Desulfopila inferna: one gene and its partner. The protein of the gene in region 2 binds, or shares a complex with, the protein of the main gene of each other region. Links are inferred from orthologs where the notes say so. Each region holds a gene or a part of one and is shown on either strand. Other genes may lie near its edges. The genes, in order: dnaB and dnaG.

What was found.
Region 1: the proteins of dnaG (region 2) and dnaB are in contact, whole or in part, in a crystal structure (PDB 2R6A), measured with the Geobacillus stearothermophilus proteins. The link is inferred for Desulfopila inferna from one-to-one orthologs. Residues at the interface, in WP_049624496.1 of Geobacillus stearothermophilus: Lys456, Leu457, Leu458, Pro459, Ala460, Asn463, Ala464, Leu467, Leu535, Leu536, Ile537, Ala538, Gln544, Glu545, Asp548, Tyr549, His552; in WP_033016901.1 of Geobacillus stearothermophilus: Ser13, Glu15, Ala16, Gln18, Glu91, Leu92, Asp94, Ala95, Val96, Pro97, Thr98, Ala99, Ala100, Asn101, Tyr104, Tyr105, Ile108.

The regions. Positions count from the first base shown.
Region 1 is NZ_JAFFQE010000001.1:187,212-199,810, forward strand. The notes cover bases 9,790-12,599. They hold dnaB (replicative DNA helicase), read right to left. Parts: upstream 11,974-12,599; coding sequence 10,606-11,973; downstream 9,790-10,605. Other genes in these bases: leuS (leucine--tRNA ligase), read right to left, coding at 9,790-10,541; rplI (50S ribosomal protein L9), read right to left, coding at 12,125-12,580. Outside these bases: JWG88_RS00740 (sensor domain-containing diguanylate cyclase), read right to left, coding at 1-1,307; JWG88_RS00745 (KamA family radical SAM protein), read right to left, coding at 1,446-2,504; JWG88_RS00750 (NAD-dependent malic enzyme), read left to right, coding at 2,877-4,619; JWG88_RS00755 (bifunctional 5,10-methylenetetrahydrofolate dehydrogenase/5,10-methenyltetrahydrofolate cyclohydrolase), read left to right, coding at 5,098-5,985; tRNA dihydrouridine synthase DusB, read right to left, coding at 6,093-7,037; LPS assembly lipoprotein LptE, read right to left, coding at 7,406-7,927; more of leuS, read right to left, coding at 8,046-9,789. UniProt on the Escherichia coli protein: The main replicative DNA helicase, it participates in initiation and elongation during chromosome replication. Travels ahead of the DNA replisome, separating dsDNA into templates for DNA synthesis.
Region 2 is NZ_JAFFQE010000004.1:347,271-354,896, reverse strand. What follows is about bases 1-2,997. They hold dnaG (DNA primase), read right to left. Parts: upstream 2,411-2,997; coding sequence 590-2,410; downstream 1-589. Other genes in these bases: JWG88_RS12485 (hypothetical protein), read left to right, coding at 2,577-2,997; JWG88_RS12495 (sigma-70 family RNA polymerase sigma factor), read right to left, coding at 1-419. Outside these bases: more of JWG88_RS12485, read left to right, coding at 2,998-3,299; JWG88_RS12480 (HDOD domain-containing protein), read left to right, coding at 3,660-4,547; JWG88_RS12475 (ABC1 kinase family protein), read left to right, coding at 4,559-6,241; JWG88_RS12470 (triose-phosphate isomerase), read right to left, coding at 6,247-6,954; JWG88_RS12465 (DUF167 domain-containing protein), read right to left, coding at 7,180-7,473; JWG88_RS12460 (DivIVA domain-containing protein), read right to left, coding at 7,485-7,626. UniProt on the Escherichia coli protein: RNA polymerase that catalyzes the synthesis of short RNA molecules used as primers for DNA polymerase during DNA replication.

The DNA of each region.
Region 1 (12,599 bases), on a different replicon or contig from region 2:
CTTTCCTCCGTTTCGGGGAGAATAATAACGAATTCTTCACCGCCATAACGGGCCAGCACATCATATTTTCGCAGATGGTTTTTCAAGACGCCGCAGAATTCTCTGAGAACGAAGTCACCTGCCTGATGGCCGTAATTATCGTTAAATTTCTTAAAATGGTCGATATCTGAGAAGACAATGGAGAGACAGTTGTCATTGCGTTCGGCCCGGCTTATCTCCTGATCCAGGATATTTTGGAAGTACCTGTGATTAAAGACGCCGGTCAATCCATCGACATTGGCAAGATTATCCAGTATACGATTTTTTTCTTCAAGTTCTTTGGTTAAATTTTCGAGGGTCATTTTTGTTTGAATGAGCTGCTTGTTCATTTGGTCATAATCGAGGTTAAGCAGGCTCAAACGGATGTTGGCTTCCTGTAGAATATCCTGAATGGCACGGGTGTTTTTGATCTTCAGGCCAAAATAGTGGCCGGCCTTTTCCACCTGATTGTGGATATCATCAAGAATGGATTCGATATCGGCAGGGGAGATTTTAAGCAGTTTCCTGGCTTCCTTGCGGAATTGCCTGTGATAATCTTCAGGCTTTTCTGAATAGAGAATATTAATCAGGATATCGGAGAGATAGACGGCATTGATCATCTGCTTGAGTTTTGCGCTCTTACCTTCAAATCTATCTGGAGAGTGGTGATGCAGAATGGGCAGAAGCAGTGTTTCCGGGAAACCCCATTTCCTGGCGACTTCGAACCCGACGAAGCAGTGATTGGCCCCGATTACACTCTCTTCCGCAAGGATGGTGTCATGCTGTTTGTCGGCAACTTCGTGGAGCACCCGATCATATTCTGCTGCGAAAGTGCGGGCAAAGATGAGCTCTCCCAGATTCTGTAAAAGTCCGGAGATAAATATCTCTTCTGTATCGGCTTCCTTCACCTTTTCGAGAATAAGCTTTGAGGCAACCGCGAGCGCCAGGGAGCGCTGCCAGAATTGTTCAAAATTGAATTTGGAGGCATTACTGCCCGATTTAATGGAAAGAAAGGAAAAAGAGAGTACAAGGCTCCTGACCGCATTAGTGCCGAGAATCGATACGGCCTGATGGATGGAGCCGATCTGTTGCGGAAAACTGTAGAACGCCGAATTAGATACCTTCAATATCTTGGCAGATAGGGAAATGTCTTTTGATATCAGTTCGGCAATATCAGAAAGAGTGGTATCCTCCTTGGAAGTAAGGGTAATCAGCTTTGATGCCACCGTCGGCAGTGTTGGCAGATCTTCGGATCTCAGTACCTCTTTGAGGATATCTTTTTGCTTCATGATGCTCTCCAGGATAGGGAATGAATATACGCGCTAAGAGTAAGCTAATTTTTACTCTCGTTCAAGAGGGATAAATTTTTTAAATAACTATTTCAGCAAGGAGCTCAAAATTGGGGATCTACCCTGAAAGTTAGCTTTTTAAAAGGTATCGACGGGCTCAGGATAGTGACAGATCTCCCCGGTATAGTTGGTAAAGCTGAGATCTGAGCCATGATTGATTATATATTCAGGAGTCAGTGGTATTTTGCCTTTTCCTCCCGGAGCATCAAGGGCAAAGGTGGGTATGGCCATCCCTGAAATGTGACCAATAAGATCCCGCATTATAGCTATGCCTTTTGCCGTTGGGGTACGGAAATGATTGGTTCCACACGTCAAATCCGTCTGAAAAAGGTAATACGGCTTAACGCGGATTTTAAGGAGATTAAGGAACAGGCGGCGGAGAATCTCGCTGCTGTCGTTTATTCCTTTGAGAAGAACTGTGTGGTTGCCCAGCGGAATTCCGCCGTCTGCCAGAAGATTGCAGGCGGTTTTCGCCTCTGCGGTTATCTCCAGGGGGTGATTGAAGTGGGTATTGATGTAGAGAGGGTGATACCGCTTCAGCATGTCGACAAGCTGCTTCGTAATCCGCATCGGAAGTGTCCCGGGAACCCTGGTGCCGATACGGAGCACTTCGATAGAGGGTATTTCCCTGAGCCTGCGGAGTATATCTTCTAATTTATCATCTTCAAGGAGCAGAGGATCGCCTCCGGAGATAAGCACTTCCCGGATCTGCGGCGTAGCGCGCAAATAAAGATAACAGTCTTCAAGGGATTTGGCGGTAATCCGCATTTTTTCAGTTCCGACTTTTCTTTTGCGTGTACAGAATCGGCAATACATGGCGCATCGATTAGTCACCAGAAAAAGTGCTCTGTCCGGATATTTATGAACCAGGTTATTCACCGGGCTGAGATTGTCTTCATCAAGAGGATCCGATATACCCACAGTGTCCTGAATTTCCAGGATATTCGGAACTGCCTGACGGCTCAGTGGGGCTCCGTGCTTTTGAATCAATTCTAAAAAATATGGATTAATCCGCATTGGAAACGTTGCTATAACATCTTCTAATACGTTATTATCGCAATTTAAATGCTTTTGAAGATCGGCGAAAGTTGTTACACTTTGTCTGAGTATCTCTTGCCAGTTTTTCATGGAGGTCATTATGGTAGTGTACTTCTAGCTCAGCAGAGCTGGATATTTATCTTGGTGGTTGTAATTGAGCTGTTTGCTTTTTCTTTAAAGTACTTTCCGTTTTGCTGTTTTTAGTGGAAGACTTTTAGGAGCAATACACTAAAAAGTCAATGGACTCCTGAGCCAGCTTAACTTTTTGTAACTATTCAGCAAGAAGCTAAAAACCGGCAGTTTGCCCTGAACTATAACTGTTCAGCAGCGCTCCAGTTGTGCGCAGGTAAGCGCAGACTCCGAGCAGCCCGGAGAACTATAGTGTGCCTATGTTTTACGGGTTGATCGGGTGCAGATGGGATGCTGCTGAGGTTACCACTTTTTTATTGAATCGAGCATTGAGGATTATACATGGCGACTAATCAATACAGATTTAAATATGATGAATATGGAAATACCAGAGAAATCCTCGTCTACGACAGCGGTCCGTCCGTTCATGCGATAAGTTTTGTCAACAAGGGAACGGCGTTCAACCTCAAAGAGAGAAAAATGCTCGGTCTCGAGGGTGTTCTGCCGCCATCTGTTCGTGATCTCGACAGCCAGGTCGAGGCGACCAAAGGCAAGGTTGAGGCGCGGCAGGACGATGTCGAAAAATTTCGGTTTATTCGCGAACTTTTTGATAGAAATGTTACCCTTGCTCATGCGGTCATAGAAAGCGATATAGAAAAATATATCGGTATTATTTATACACCTACCGTTGAACTGGCTGTACAGCAGTATTCTTCGATGTTCCGAAAGGCCAACGGCATACATTTATACCCCGGTAATATTAATAATGCCGAGGACATCCTCAGGAGATATGCTCATCGGGATATCAGGATCGCTGTAGTCACAGATAATCAGGGAGTCCTCGGGGTTGGTGACCAGGGTGTCGGAGGAATTGCCATCTGTCTCGGCAAACTGATGCTCTACACTCAGGGTGCCGGAATAGCTCCCTGGCACTGTTTGCCGATATCGCTTGATGTCGGCACGAACAATGAATCGCTGCTGGCCGATAACGAATATTTAGGTTGGCGTCATGAGCGGCTCCAGGGGGAGGAATACCTCCAGTTTATCGGCAGGTTTGCCCGTGCATTCAGGAATGTTTTCCCCCATGCAATCTGTCAATGGGAGGATTTTACCAAGCAGAATGCCTTTTCCACCCGAGATGCTTTCAGTGATGAACTGATTTCCTTCAATGAAGATATTCAGGGGACGGGAGCTATCGTGCTGGCATCTATCCTGACGGCCATGAAAATAAAAAGAGAAAAACTTACCGATCAGATATTTCTGATTCATGGTGCCGGTACATGCGGAGTAGGTGTAGCCGAACAGCTCGAACTTGCTTTAATGGAAGAAGGCCTGTCTGCCGCCAAGGCCAAGGAGAGAATATTCGCCCTCGACTCAAAAGGCATAATCTATAAAGGGCGTCAATGTGAGCTGTATAAAAAGAGATATGCCAAGGATGTCAATCAATTCCCCTGGATAAGGGAAAAAAACCTTCATCTTGAAGATATAATCGCCAAATCCGGCGCCACAGTCCTGGTCGGCACCTCGGGGCAGGGAGGATGTGTCGGCTGCTTTACTCAGGAGGTGGTAGATGCAGTTGCCGGAAATACCTCCAGGCCCGTGATCCTGCCGCTCTCCAATCCTGAGTCTGTTATTGAAGCGCAGCCGCTGGATATCTATAAGTGGACAAATGGCAGGGCCATTGTCGCCACAGGCAGCCCATTTTCACCATTTCATATTGACGGGAAGGTGTATACCACCAGGCAGGCCAGCAATGTTCTGGTCTTTCCAGGCATAGGGTTAGGCATTCTGGCTTCCGGCGCAAAGGAAGTGCTTCCCCAATTTTTTACGGCTGCAGCCAGGGCGGTGTCCGATTGTGTAACACGAGACGAAATGGAAGAAGGCTGCCTTGTTCCCCGGCTTGCCGAGCTGAAAAATATTTCACTCAAAGTTGCACTTGCGGTGGCCATGAGTGCAGTAAGAGAAGGAGTAAGCAGACCTTGTGTATTTTCAGATTTCCAACATGAAAACGATGAGCAGCGAATGAAAAAGTTGATCCGCAAGATGCGCTGGGAACCAGACTATCTGCCGCTTGTTGCTATGTAATTCCGGATATCCGGTTTTTATGATAGTCTTGAATAGTTGCGGGTTTGATTGTTTGGCAGGAATTTATCCGTTGGCTTTGGTCAATTATTTATAATTCTTTGGCATTTTGTAGCAGGGCGTGGTATTTCAGCTGAATATAACTGTGCTGGAGGTACCGGCTTATCAGCAGAACCAATCTATTGATGGCATCATAAAAAGTCCCTGCACCCCAAGGGTATCCAAAGTACTTGCTTATCTCGGGTCTTCGCTACTTTCATCCAGCCATTCGGGGAACATAGCGAATTTTTGCACTATCATCATTTTAAAATATTTTTTTTTTGAAGAGATGGATTAACAATCATTCCAATAAATTGCCTTTTAAGCTATTATTTCGAGAGATTGTCCGGCAACCTGCGGACGGTATATAAGGGACTTAAACAGGGGTTCCAGACGAGAGGGAGAAACATTCAAGATAAGCTTTCAACAAGAGGTGAAAAAAATGACAGCTAAAATTATCAGCGGTACTGAAGTAGCTAAGCAAATCAGGGAAGAACTGAAAGTAGAAATCGCCGAATTAAAAGAAAAGCACAACATTATACCAGGTCTCGTGACCATCCTAGTAGGAGAAGATCCCGCTTCACAATCATATGTTGCTGCCAAGAACAAGACCGCGCATGCCATCGGTATCCATTCCGAACAGATAACTTTAGATGCCGACACACCTGAAGACGAGCTTCTCGAGCTTGTAAGAAAATATAATTCTGATGATTCATGTAACGGCATCCTGGTCCAGTTACCTTTGCCCAAGCATATCAATGAAGGGTTGATCCTCAACGAAATCAATCCGGATAAAGATGTAGACGGATTTCACCCGGTCAATATAGGGAGAATGGTACTGGGCGAGAAATGCTTTCTTCCCTGCACACCTCATGGTGTTCTCGAACTCCTGGCCAGAAGTGGTGTAGAGACCAGTGGTGCTGAGGTGGTGATCATCGGAAGAAGCAACATCGTCGGCAAACCTATGGCAAACCTGATGATGCAGAAAAGAGAATCAGGAAATGCCACCGTCACCGTCTGCCATACCAGAACAAAAGATATGGCGGCTCACTGCCGCCGGGCCGATATAATTATTGCCGCCGTCGGTGTTCCGAAAATGGTAACCGCGGATATGGTCAAAGATGGTGTGGCTATAATGGATGTAGGAGTGAACAGAATAGGCAAGACAGAATCAGGTAAAGCTATTCTTGCCGGAGATGTTGATTTCGACGCTGTTAAGGAAAAGGCCTCGGTCATCACGCCCGTACCTGGTGGTGTCGGACCTATGACGATTACCATGCTTATGAAAAATACTCTGCAGTCTGCCAAAATGGCGGCAGGACTGATTTGATCAGATAAATAAAATCGTCCTGCGTTCAGCCGAAAGCGGCAGTTTTGCAGGGCGATTTTCATTCCCCCTATCTTTCCGCAGGAGTTTTCTCAACTCCTGTAACTTCTTCACACCTGCTGGTTCGACGCAAGATCTTTCATCAAGGTATGGAGTTCAGTAAATGATGAGCTCTCATATATTTGTTTACGTATTTGGGCGCTTCCTTTCATATGCTTAACATACCGGCCTATGTGATTTTTTATGACGGCGAGCAGGCGCTCCACATCCAGGTGTTGCTGCATCAGCTCAAGATGGCGGCTCGCTCCCTTGAAAATATCGGCTGGTAGGCCAGGACGCCCGTCCTCAGAAAAAACCCAAGGGTTCCCTAATGCACCTCTGCCGATCATGACACCGTCGCAGCCTGAAGTCCGTAATCGTTCCCGTGCCTCCTGAAAACTGCCGATATCACCGTTGCCGATAACCGGAAGGGATATTGCCTTTTTTACCTGCGCAACACACTCCCAATCGGCAATACCGGTAAATCCCTGGCTCCAGGTGCGGCCATGAATTATTGCGGCAGCAGCACCGCATTCTTCAACCATTTTGGCGAAATCGACGCAGGATATCGAGTGGGCATTGATACCTTTGCGAAATTTGACCGTTACCGGAGCCTCGCTGTTTTTGACAACCTCTCTGATAATTTTCTCAGCCAGCTCGGGTGTAGACATTAAGGCGGCCCCCGCGCCTTTTTTGGTGACTTTTTTAACGGGGCACCCCATGTTGATATCGACAAGATCAGGAGAGAAGGAATTGAGAATCCCTGCAGCCTTGGCCATCATATAGACATCGGCACCAAAAAGCTGGAACGACACCGGCTTTTCTGCAGGAAAGGAGCTGAGCATCTGCAGCGTTTTTTTCTGCTGATAAGCCAGGCCATGACAGCTGATCATTTCCGAGACGCACATTCCTGCGCCGAATTCCCGGCATAATAGCCGGAATGGTAAATCGCTGTAGCCGGCAAGTGGAGCGAGGACAAAAGGCGAAGAGAGTTGGATGTTGGCGATACTGAGCATTATTTAAAAAGCAAGAAGAAAGGCGTTAATCTCGGACAAGGGTGCTTAAGTCAATTGCCGTAAGATCAGTGAACTCCTGACATCGATGGGTATTTAACCCGCAAAGATGATGGGGAGAGAGTTGGGCGAGGAACCTTTTAAACCATTATCCATTAGCCATTAACAATTAGGCAGGTTCAGGATAGCTGCCGTCAGCATCATGTTACTCCTGGCAAACCGCCATAAAAAATGTGAGGTTGTCTCTATGGGGCTGGGCTATTATCCTGTTTCGCCGCCGCTGGTTTAGTGCCTGACGAATTATTTTCCTGGTATTTTAAAAAGCAATTCGTCTAAAGGCACTTGTCAGGCACGGCTGGGTTTGGGTGGTGCTAAAGCGTGGGCAGTTTTGTCAAAGTTTGCAGATAAATATCCTGGGAGAGTTCGTCAATAATGGTTTCAAGGGCTTTTTCTTCACTGTCACGAGTGACTGAAGAATCTGCTGAAACCACATATTCTTCGGTGCGCAGCTGGTTTGGTTGCTGGAAGAGTATTTCCCCGGTCTCGATATCCTTGAGGATATATCTGACCCTAAGGAGAAGCTTGACCTCCTGAGTCGTGTTGTTTGCACCATAAGAGAGGCTCGGCAAGTCAATAGAGATAATTTCTCCGGCCAATATCAGATCCGCGGAGGACCTGTCTTTCACAATATTCAAGGAATCACTCTTCTGGAACCACTGCAGCAACGATTGATAAATTTCTGATTCGAGCTGAAGCTCACTGGTCCTGTTTTTCCAGGAGGTGATATAGATGGATTTATCAGGCCCGGTATAAACGTAAGGATTTCTATAACCACAGGATACCACAATCAAAAGCACGCCAATACATAAAAGAATAGAGATTTTGTTTTTCAATTGTAAACTCCGTTAAGTTGTGACAACTATGATCAAATTACCAGAAATCGGTTTCTTCGCCAAAGAATGACCGAATGGTTGAGCGGTAGCGCTTATCCCCAGACAAACCTATCTAAATCTAAATGACGATATTAACAAGTTTCTTCTTTACCACAATAATTTTTTTCACAGGTTTCTCGCCAAGAAAACGTCTGATCTTTTCATCTTCCATTGTCATTTCTTTAAGAGACTGGTCATCAATATCGGCCGGCACCTCCAGACGCGAACGGACCTTGCCGTTTACCTGCAGGACTATGGTCAGCATGTCTTCTTTGGCAGCTTCCTTATCGAATTCAGGCCAGGTTCTGCTTTCTATATCATCGCTATTTCCGCATATTTGCCACATTTCCGCGGTGAAATGGGGAACCATGGGAGAGAGCAGAAGCAGCAGAGTATCCACCGCCTCCTGGATAACTGCGTCCGGGACATCGGCATCTCCGCCCTCCGCGGTGAGGGAAGAAAGAGCGTTGAACAACTCCATAACCGCACTGATAGCAGTGTTAAAATGGAAGTTCGTCTCAATGTCATGGGTTACTTTACGAATAGTCTGGTGACATTTGCGATGCAGTTCCTGTCCTTTTCCAGATAGCTTCGGCAGAGTGCTTTTGCGATCATGCAGACTTGCCTTGTTGGCATCGATGAAACGAAAAACCCGGTTAAGAAAGCGTGAAGCGCCTTCAACACCCTGGGAAGACCACTCCAGATCCCTTTCCGGCGGAGCCGCAAAGAGACTGAACAACCGTACCGTATCGGCGCCATATTCAATAACGAGATCGTGCGGGTCAACCACATTCCCTTTTGATTTTGACATCTTGGCTCCATCCTTTATCACCATTCCCTGAGTGAGCAGGTTGGTAAAGGGCTCAGCTATATCCAGGTAACCGAGGTCCCTGAGAACCTTGGTGAAAAAACGGGAGTAGAGAAGGTGAAGGATAGCATGTTCCACGCCGCCGATGTACTGGTCAACTCCAAGCCAATATGATGCTTTTGCCTTGTTCAAAGGTCCATCAGTGTAGGAAGGGCAGGTGTATCTGGCAAAGTACCATGAGGATTCAACAAAGGTGTCCATGGTGTCGGTTTCCCGTCGTGCCGGGCCGGAACAGTTTGGACATGATGTTTCAATGAAGGAATTACGCTGGTGCAGGGGCTTACAACTGCCGTCCGAAGTTGGCGTGTCCTGAGGCAGTTTCACCGGCAAATCTTCCTGCGGTACCGGCTGTATCCCGCATTTGTCGCAATAAACCATGGGAATGGGTGCTCCCCAGAATCTCTGCCTTGAGATCCCCCAGTCTCTTAACCGATACGTCGTCTGAGCTGAACCAAAAGCATTTTCTCGGGCATAATCAATAATGGCCTTCTGGGCTTCGATACTTTCCATTGAGTCGAAGTGACCGGAATTTCTCAGCACGCCGGGAAGAATGGAGGCTTCCTCCATAGTTTCTCCATCTAAATCTCGGTTTTCCGGAATGACGACTGGACGGACTTCGAGATTATATTTCCTGGCAAATTCGAAGTCCCGCTGATCGTGGGCCGGTACCGCCATGACTGCACCTGTTCCATATTCCATAAGAACGAAGTTAGCGACATAAATAGGAATTTTTTCACCATTGAAAGGATTGATGCAATACCTTCCGGTAAATATACCTTCCTTGACCGGTTCTTCCTCATGGCTGCTGCGTTGCTTTTCGGTAATGATCCGGTTGGCAAATTCTGTAACTTCTTTTTCCCTGTCGGTGCCGGCAATCAAACTGTGCAGCAACGGGTGTTCAGGAGCAAGTGAAAGAAAGGTGACGCCGAATATTGTATCCGGCCGGGTTGTGAAAATTGCAATGGATGCGTCGGCGCCGTCAACTTTAAATTCACAATTTAATCCGGTGGATTTACCTATCCAGTTGCGCTGCATGGTGAGAACCTTTTCCGGCCATCCCGTCAATGAATCGAGATCGGCGAGCAGTTCTTCGGCAAAATCGGTGATCTTGAAGAACCAGCCTTTCATTTCACGGGGAAGAACGGCTTGATCACAGCGCCAGCAAACACCTTCCACTACCTGTTCATTGGCAAGAACCGTCTGGCAGGATTCGCACCAGTTCACCGTGGTGACCTTCTGGTAAACCAGTCCCTTGCGGTACATTTCCAAAAATAATACCTGTTCCCAGTGGTAGTATTTTTCATGGCAAGTGGCTATCTCTCTTTCCCAATCATATGAAAAACCGAGCTGTTTCAGCTGATTACGCATGTAGTCAATGTTTTGATACGTCCATTCCGCAGGGTGGGTGTTATTCTTGATGGCTGCATTCTCCGCAGGAAGGCCAAAGGCATCCCAACCCATGGGATGAAGAACGTTGTAGCCGCGCATGCGCTTGTATCTGGCGACGACATCCCCAATGGAATAGTTTCTGACGTGTCCCATATGAATACGACCGGAGGGATAGGGAAACATTTCCAGGACATAGTATTTTTCCTTGGTGGAATCTTCGGAAACACTATATGATTTTTCAACTTCCCATTTTTGCTGCCATTTCGCCTCAATGGCTTTAAAGTCGTACCATAAACTGTTTGTTGTATTTTCACCCATTGGAAGACTCTCAGTTGCGCTGTGTTGATAGTGGTATTGGTGATTCCTGAAAACAGTCGAATTATTAATGGTAATCGGAATCATCAAAGTTGCTCATGTTCTCGAACATTGTGAATTCTTTAATAAATGTTAACTTGGCCACACCGGTAGGTCCATTACGCTGCTTGCCGATGATGATTTCAGCCGTACCCATGTCCGGGTTATCCTCCGACTTGTTGTAAACCTCGTCGCGATAGATAAAACAGATGATGTCGGCATCCTGTTCGATAGCGCCCGACTCGCGAAGATCCGACATCATCGGCCGTTTGTCGGTTCGGCTTTCAAGCCCACGATTCAGCTGAGAGAGGGCGAGAACAGGCACATTATGTTCTTTGGCCAATGCCTTCAATGATCTGGAAATTTCACTAATTTCCTGGGTCCTGTTTTCGGTGCTGTTTCGTCCCCGCATAAGTTGAAGATAATCGACCAGTATCATGCCTATCGGATACTGTGAAGCAAGTCTGCGTACTTTTGACCGCATTTCCAAGACGGAGATCGCCGGAGTATCATCGATATAGAGCGGAGCCTCAGACAGCATGCCAACTGCGCGAGTCAGCTTGGGCCAATCTTCATCGTGAAGTTTGCCCGTGCGAATTCTCTGTGAATCTATTCTGCCGACAGAACTCAACAATCGCATGGTAAGTTGTTCCTTTGACATTTCCAGACTGAAAATCGCCACTCCTGTTTTTTCTACCAGAGCGGCATGTTGAGCGATATTCATGGCAAAGGCTGTTTTTCCCATGGATGGCCTTCCCGCCAGGATGATAAGATCGGAAGGCTGCAGTCCGGCGGTCATTTTATCAATTTCAAAATATCCGGTCGGTACCCCGGTAATGAGTTCCTTGCGTTTGAAGAGCTGTTCGATTTTTTCAAAGGCTGTCGGGATAATTTCTTTTAAAGGAGTGAAATTCTGCCCGCTTTTCTTCCCCGCAATATCAAAGATCGCCTGCTCGGCGTCATCGACAAGCTGGTCTATCTCACCCTGTTCGTCGTAACACCTGCCGGCAATTTCGGTATTAACTTCTATGAGTTTTCGTAAGACGGCTTTTTGTTTAATGATGTTGGCATATGATGAGATATTGGCTGTAACCGGCACAATAGAAGTGAGATTGGCCAGATATGCAGCACCGCCAACCTGATCAAGGGAATTTTGATCCTTGAGATAATTGGCCAGGGTAATGATGTCATGCGGGTCATTTTTTTCAAACAATGACATCATCGCATGGAAGATGATCCGATGCGCGGGAGAATAAAAATCATCAGGATGCAACACTTCAACAACATTGCCGAAAGCATTGTTTTTGAGCAGGATGGAGCCGAGGACGGATTGTTCAGCCTCAAGGTTCTGGGGGGGGACTCTGGACTGTGCTAATGAAGTTGACGGATTACTCATTGTCTTTTCTTTCTACACTGTTTTTTGAAAACACAAACACACCATAGAGAGCATTATCTCATATGGTGTGTAGAGGTCGAACGGGTCCGGACACCGGCAAAACTTCATGAAGCTGATCAATATCTCTGTTTGGCCGGATTTCAAATTACATTTACTCGTTAGTATCCTTGGCAGAAACTTTTATTTGAATATCTGCTGTTATCTCAAAACCAACTTTAATTGGAACAGTGGTGACGCCGACGGTTTTGATAGGATTGGGAAGAACAATTTGCCGTTTGTCGATATGTATGTTGTGCTCTGCAAGCTTTTCGCAGATATCGCCGCTGGTTACCGAGCCGAAAAGCCTCTCGTCCTCGCCGACGAGCTGTGTAATCTCAACAGAAATACCGGCAAGTTTCTTGGCGAGCGCCTCCGCTTCTTTACGCTCTTTTGCAAGACGCGCTTCAATGATTGCCCGATTTTTTTCAAAAAGGGCTTTGTTCTGAGCGTTGGCGATAACGGCCTTGCCTTTAGGCAGCAGGTAGTTCCGCCCAAAACCGGGCTTTACCTTTACTACATCGCCTTCCTGGCCAAGTGAATTAATAGTTTCTTTAAGAATGAGCTCCATTTTTTGACTCCCTCAATAG
Region 2 (7,626 bases):
TGCCTGATTGCCGGAATAGCAAGAGATGTAGAAAAAACAGCATTCTGTATCCTTCTCTTCCCGTCTTCCATCTTTTTGGCGAGCTTGAGTTCTTCTTCGTGACTCAGCAGTGTGAGCGAACCCATCTCACGCAGGTAAATATTCATCGGATCCACCGAATGCTTCCCCTCTTTTTCATAACTTCTGGATAATCGGCGCCGGTCTCCCCTTCTGCGGTCTCCAGAAGAACCGCGACGGCGGTCTTTTTCCTTGGAACGGCGATTTTCAGACACATCTTCTGGAAGAAATACAACATCTTCTTCTTCCGGGGAAAATATGCCTGTTAAATCATCAACATCTGAATCCTCCTCAGATATTTCCTCGGATTCTTCATAATCCTGATCAATTTCGTTTATGCTGTCCTGAGTTTCAAGACCCATATTCTTCCCCTTTACCTCGAAACGGCAATGCCTTCAGGTTTGTAAATTTGAGTAGAATTTGGTGGCAATCCTGCCAACACAACTACTGAAACAGTATATCAAAATTTATTTAATGCGCAATAAACACTTAAAAATCTGCACAAAAACATCCTTTCGACATATTCCATCACCTATTCTCCGTATCCTCTCATCTCCCTCTCAATGGTTTGTTTTTGCAGTAACAGCTTTTCCAGGGCGACAAAATCATTTTCTTTTTGCGCCTGTTCTATCTGTAAAGTCAAGCTCCTGGAAAGATTACGTTGATTCTGCCCATCCAGCCACTCAAGCAACTCCTGCAGTTCCTCCTCCGCCTGGTCAGCAGCGCTGCCGATAAAATCGGAGCGGGAGGCATTAAAGAGCATATCTGCCACGATATTTCTCTCGGGGCCTTCAGGCAAGGCCGAAAAAATCTCTTCCGGCTGCACTTCGGAGTTTGCTGCCGTCATCATTTTGATCTGTAGAAAAAGTATCTCTCCAACTCCCCCTCGCAGTGTTTCGCGCAGATTCTTCTCTTCAAGCTCCTTGAAGTAGCGTGGATTCATAACCATAAATTCAGCTAGCCTTTTTTGTGCAGGAGAGAGGGGCTGCAGTCTGATTTCCTCTCTTTCCTGTTGAGGCCGCGCCACTTCCTTCATCCGCTGAGCTCCATTTTCCTCCGAACTCACTGATTCTTCAAGTCTTTGCGGGTCAACCCCTAATCTATCGGCAAAATGGGCAATGATGACCGAACGCTGCAATGGAGAGTGGGCCGCAGTGACCAATGGTTTTATCTCCTCAGCTATCCTGCTTTTCCCTTCAAGAGTGAGACCATGTTGCTGTATAAGGTGTTCCACCAGAAATTCGGAGAGATCCCCGGCTCCTGCAAGAAGAGCCTGCAAAGCATCCAGGCCTTTTTGTCGCACAAATGTATCAGGATCGTGGCCCGGTGGAAGCAGCGCCACCCTGGCATGAACTTTCTCCGCCAGAAAATACGGGGCCGCCCTCACCGCCGCCTTGACCCCTGCCTCATCTCCGTCAAACAGCAGAATCATCTCCTCGCTGTATCTGCTCAACAGGCGAATCTGGGAAGCGGTGAGCGCTGTTCCCAACGGGGCAACAACGTTGGTGCAGCCATGGGTAACCAGAGATATCAGATCGAAGTTTCCCTCGACGATAATCGCTTTTCTACTTCGTCGGATTTCCTCTCTCTGTTGATAGAGACCGAGTAAATTTCTGCTTTTGTTGTAAATAGGACTTTCCGGAGAGTTCATATACTTGGGCTGCCCCTGCCCGACTATGCGGCCGCCAAAACCTATGATCCTGCCCTTGGCATCAAAAATAGGAAAAAGAATTCTGTCTCTGAACCTGTCATAGCGCCCACCTTTCTCGCCTCGGGCCAGAAGGCCTACCTGCTCGGCTATTTCAGCTTCGGCCGAGGACAGCCGGGTCTCCAGAAAATTCCAGCCGGCCGCCTCCTTGGCCGGAGCATATCCTATTTGAAAAAGGGACTGGATATCCTCAGGGATTTCCCTTTCTCGCAGATATAGCCGGGCGGCACCATCCTCCTTCTCGTCGTGGAGTTGCTGTCTATATATACGTGCGGCCTTCTCCGTGACATCGTACATCCGCTGAAGTTTTTCCTCTCTTTCTTTTTCCTTTCTGGTGACTTTTTTCCGAGGAAGTGCAATATTAAACTTATCGGCAAGATATTTCAGGGCTGTGGGAAAATCGTAATTGTGATACTTCATCAGGAATGAAAAAACATCGCCGGACTCATGACAGCCGAAACAATGATAAAACTGCTGAGGCCCATGCACCGAAAATGAAGGAGTCTTTTCGTTATGAAAGGGGCAGCATCCCAGATAGCGAATTCCGCTTCGCTTCAGTTCGACATATTCACCTATAATTTTAACGATATCGGCCTGTTCCTTGACGGACGCAGTGATGTCCTGACGTGTTTCAATAAATCCCATAACCGTACCTTATAAATGTCATGACATGCTCTTTCTCTTTTCACCTGACAAAACATAACGACGATTTGCCGATATTCAATATCATAATACAGTTACCTGCCCCGTTCACTGATAAAACAGGGAAAGGCATGACCGCCGAACCTCAATTTTCCAGAAAAACAGGTAGATGGATAGCATAGAAAATATTTTTGCCCTCGAGGTAAAAAAAGAGATTGCAGAAAGATATTTCGGCTTCCGTAAAATTATAGAGGAAGATACCGAGAACTATCTTCATCAGATCCAGATGGTCTCCACCGCATTACAAGAAACTCTCGGTCACGACCTCCTCTGCATCTACTCCCTGCTTTGCCGAAAAAGCCTTATCGATGAGTTTTTCGAGATCACCGGTCTGCCTCACGGGCTGTTTCTCGATTCTTTCACAAATTCACCTCCGGATAAAGAAAAAATTTTCTCCAGCCGGCGCTGCAGAGGACTTACCAGAAAGGGGTGTCTGCAGAATGTGTTATTTGACGCCTACGAGGGCGCCGAAAAACACATTCTCGACTATAGGAAATCATACCGGGAGCTTGATGAAGACCATGCCACAATATGTGCGCAGATAAAGCTGTTCTACCAGAAAAATGACATCCATACCATTCTCGATTTTCTCCGCGGCCTTGATGGAAATTCTACCTCGAATGGTTCAATTGCCGGCATTGAAGAATCGCGCAGAAAACTCGAGGAAAAGATGCGGATACATCCACCTCCGCCCGTGCATGAACTGCTTATCGATATACCGGCGATTCCGCCACGGAAATCCATCCGCAAAAAGCTGAAAAATCTGGCAGAAGAAGCAGGCAAACAGCAGCCTCTGCTGGACCTCCGGGAACTGAAGTCCAAGCCCAGCTGACATCCTCCGAGGGAGCCATCCGCTCAATTTCTTGCGAATGCAGGGAAACCTCACTGACTTTCCTGAAAGCTTTCCGAAGATACCGGTTCTCTGATCATTCTGAAAGGGAGAGCACCTTTCTGCTCCATCATGCCGGCCAGGATGACATAATTATTCCGAATGAGTTCAGCCTCCGGTATTTCTTAAAAAAATCATGCCCTCAAAGAATATTCTGACGGAATTTGCCGATAACGCCGCTAACAATTCGTCTCACTGGTGTGCTTAAACACATTGATGTCGTCAAAGAAAAGGGTATACTGGGAGGAAGATCTTGAAAAACAAAAATACGGATAAACTTCCCCATAAAGTGAAGACACCTCTATGTCGCAGGCTCACCTTGATGCAATCTACAGCCGGATCAATTCTTTTCCTTCTCTGCCGGCAACTGTCTCCAATGTGCTGAAGGTAACCGGCGATCCGGAAAGCTCCGCCAATGATCTGATGATAGCTATTCTTCCCGATCAATCAATGTGCGCTGCTCTTCTGAAAATCGCCAACTCCGCATTTTTCGGCCTGCCTCGACAGGTCTCCACTGTTGAAAAAGCCGTTATGGTGCTGGGTTTTGATGAAATTAAAAATATTGTTCTGGGAAAAGCAGTCTTCAACTCTTTCAAAGAACTCCAGAGCAGCAACAAACAGAGCATCGAACAATTCTGGTCCCACTCTTTTACCTGCGGACTGGCCGCAAAAATCATTGCCGAACGTGTTGGACTGTCCCCCAGCGAGATGTTTATCGCCGGCCTGATTCATGATATCGGCAAACTTGCCATGCTGATTACCTTCCCAAATATTTATTCCCATTTACTCAGAAACTCGGAAGAAAACTGGCTGCAGAGCTGCGACAACGAAAGAGAACTCTTTTTTATCAGCCACGATGAGGTGGCCCACAGGATTCTGAAACGCTGGCTCTTTCCACCCAGGCTCCTGAATTCGGTAGGCTTTCATCACAGGCCGGGCGAAACGGGCAAGATGCAATTGTTTTCCTCGGCAATTCAGATAGCCGACGTCATCGCGCACATCTTCCATGCCCCATGGGGATCTTCGTCCACTGCCCACAGGACGCTGATCCTCAATATGCAGGCTGACATTTTCGATATCTGGCATGAGCTTGAACTTCCATGCAGCAGTGAAGAGATTCAAATCTGGTTCGATCTCCTGCGAATAAGCCGGGAAAGGGATACCGCCATCCTCTCTATTTTCACTTCCTGAACAGCGCGTAAATGAAAATCCATTCTCTGAAAAGGACCATTCAAAATACCAAAAGACTGGCAGAAATTCTTTCCGTTCTTACAAAATTCGGTTTCCGCGGTGTTATCGTCGATACCGGGCTTTCACGAATCTTTGACGTAAAGAAAGAAGATGCCGGTGAAATACACGAAAAAGCTCTGCCGAGATCCATACGCATACGCAGGGTCCTGGAGGAACTTGGGCCGACTTTCATCAAGCTTGGTCAGATCCTCTCAACCCGGCCGGACCTGATTCCACCCGAGTGGGCCGAGGAATTTAAAAAACTCCAGGATCGTTGCACTCCGGTGTCCTACGAAGAGATTCAAAATGTGCTCACCGTTGAATTTGCCGGCAGGCTCGAACTCCTGTTTTCCTCTATCAGCGAGGAACCCCTTGCCGCTGCATCCATGGCGCAGGTTCACAAAGCCAGGCTCATAAGCGGCAAGGATGTGGTCATCAAGGTTATTCGTCCCGGCAACCGTCAGATTGTCGAGGAGGACATGGGCCTTCTGCAGAGTCTGGCGCAACTGGTCGAACAGTATTTTTCCAATCTCGGCTACAGTCCGATGCTGGTGGCCAAAGAATTCTCCCGCGAGATTCTCAAAGAGGTCAATCTCATCTATGAAGGCCAGGCCACTGACAGACTGCGCCGCTATTTTGAAGATGATGAAAATATCAGCTTTCCCTTAGTGTATTGGGAAGCAAGCACCCGCAATGTCCTCACTCTGGAGGAAATTAAAGGCCGGAGGCTTTCCACCATCTCTCCCGATCAATTGGGTGCGGCAGAGCGCAGGGATATCGTGGCCAAGGGAACTGACGCGGTTTTCAAACAATGTCTTGAGTTCGGCTTTTTTCACGCCGACCCCCACCCGGGCAATATTTTTTTGTTGCCGGAAAACAAGCTCTGCTTCATCGACTGCGGCATGACCGGTCAGCTGGATAAAAAGACCACAGATCTGCTCATCGATCTGGTAGCCGGCATCATCCGCGGGAATCTCGACAAACTCAGCAGGGTCGTTGTCGAGCTGACCGACGCCGATCCCGCCATTACCGCAAGCCGCGATTTCCGCTCGGAACTGCAACATCTGGTAAGTCAGGTGCAGGAAAGCAACCTGCAACGAGTCGACATCAGTACTTTATTGAAAGATTTTTTCGCTCTACTGCAGCGCTTTCATATCCAGTGCCCGGGTGAGCTTCTCCTGCTCACCAAAGCTCTGACCGTCATCGAAAGCGTCGCTGAATATTTTGATCCGACCTTTGATGTCCTTGGCCATGTCGAACCGCAGATACGCAAGGTGGTCTCACGCCGATACAGCTACAGCGCCATCCGGGACAGAATGATGAAGGCAGCGGGGAGCTACCTGGAACTGCTGGAGGGCATACCTTTTGATCTCCAGCACTTTCTGGATCAAATCCGCCGCAGCAGCTTTACCCTCAACCTTGAACTGAAACGCATTGAAAATCTGGCTGAAAAAATAGACCTGGCCAGCCGGGTCATGGGATTGGCCATGATCATATCGGCACTCATCGTGGGATCATCCATACTCATCCTGGCCGATCATATCTCACAGGAGCACGGTTTTCTGCGGACCATAGGGCTTATCGGCCTGGTCCTTGCCGGCGCTTACTCCTTCGGCTTCGTCGTCTCCATTCTTCTCCCCAAAAAGAGAAGGTAGCAGCATCACTTATTCATTGTGTGGCAGACGGCCTTGAGAATGGTATGAAACGACTGTGCTTCAAGACTTGCCGAACCGACAAAGAGTCCAGCTATTCCCTTGATATTCGCATACTCGTCGACGATATCGGGATTGAGGGCACCGCCGTAGACAATAGGCCATTTGGGATGCACCTGCGAGATGAACTCGGCGGCCTCTTTGATCTTCTCCGGCGTCTGCGGAATCCTGAAATTCAGAGATTCCACCGGGCCATAGGCGATTATCACCGAGTCGGTCTCAATATCGTTTAAGGAGGTCAGCTGAGACATGGCATAGGGCTGATCGACACAAACGATCGGCGTGAGCCCGGCATCAATGGTTTCACTCACCTTGTTGCCGACATCCTGAGAGGTCTCGTGAAAATATCGTCTCCTCTCCGAATGGCCGACAATCACATATTCCGCCGTCCCTTTGAGCAGATCAGCTGCTATTGCGCCGGTATATGGCCCCTTGGGAAAAGGTGACACATCCTGGGCGGCCAAGGACACGTTTTTCAAATCAAGTGATCGCAGATACTCTCCGGTTTTTTCGAGACAGAGAAAATTCGGCGCTATAATTACCCGCACATCATCGTGCGGCGTATAGAGTCCGGCAAAACCATCGAGCCAGATCTTCGCCTCTTCAAAACGTTTATACGACTTCCAGTTGCCGATGACAAAACGTTTTTCACCCATAGTAACTCCTTAATTTTGCAAAAAGTTGCCACGACACTCTAAGATGGCGGGTAAATAGTTCGATATACAGGACGCAGTCTTTCCGCTCCTTTTTTTATTGGCTTACTCCTGAGAATCCGTCATAAAAATAAGCAATCGAAAATGTATTTAAATCCGTGATCGGCCCTATAGCCAGGAACTTATCAGGCTCGGCTGGGTTAGTAGAAATACGACACATTCGCCAGGTTATAAATATGGCGTTATTTTTTTTCTGATTTTATCTGCATCAAGATCACCCAGAAGACAGGTTTTCTTGCGTGAATGTTCACCACGAAGAATAATAACTTCCTTTTTTTTCAGCTCAAATAAATCCGCAAGAAATGCGACAACCTCTCTGTTTGCCTTTCCATCCACCGGCGGTGAAGCCACTGCCAGCTTGAGCATACCGTCGTGCAGCCCTACGATTCCGGTCTTGCGGGCTTTAGGCTGCACGATTATCTTCAGCGCAAACCTGTTATTTCCTGAGGCGCTAATAAACACCTGTCACTCACTCAATCACGGTTATCTCTGTTTTCACCCATCTCATCCTTCATGGAAAAGATATCATCGGTTCTATTTTCTTCCGTTCCGGGCAGATCGAAGTTCATGCTGATGGCATCGAGATCGACACCTTCGAGATTGGTGTTGTTCAGC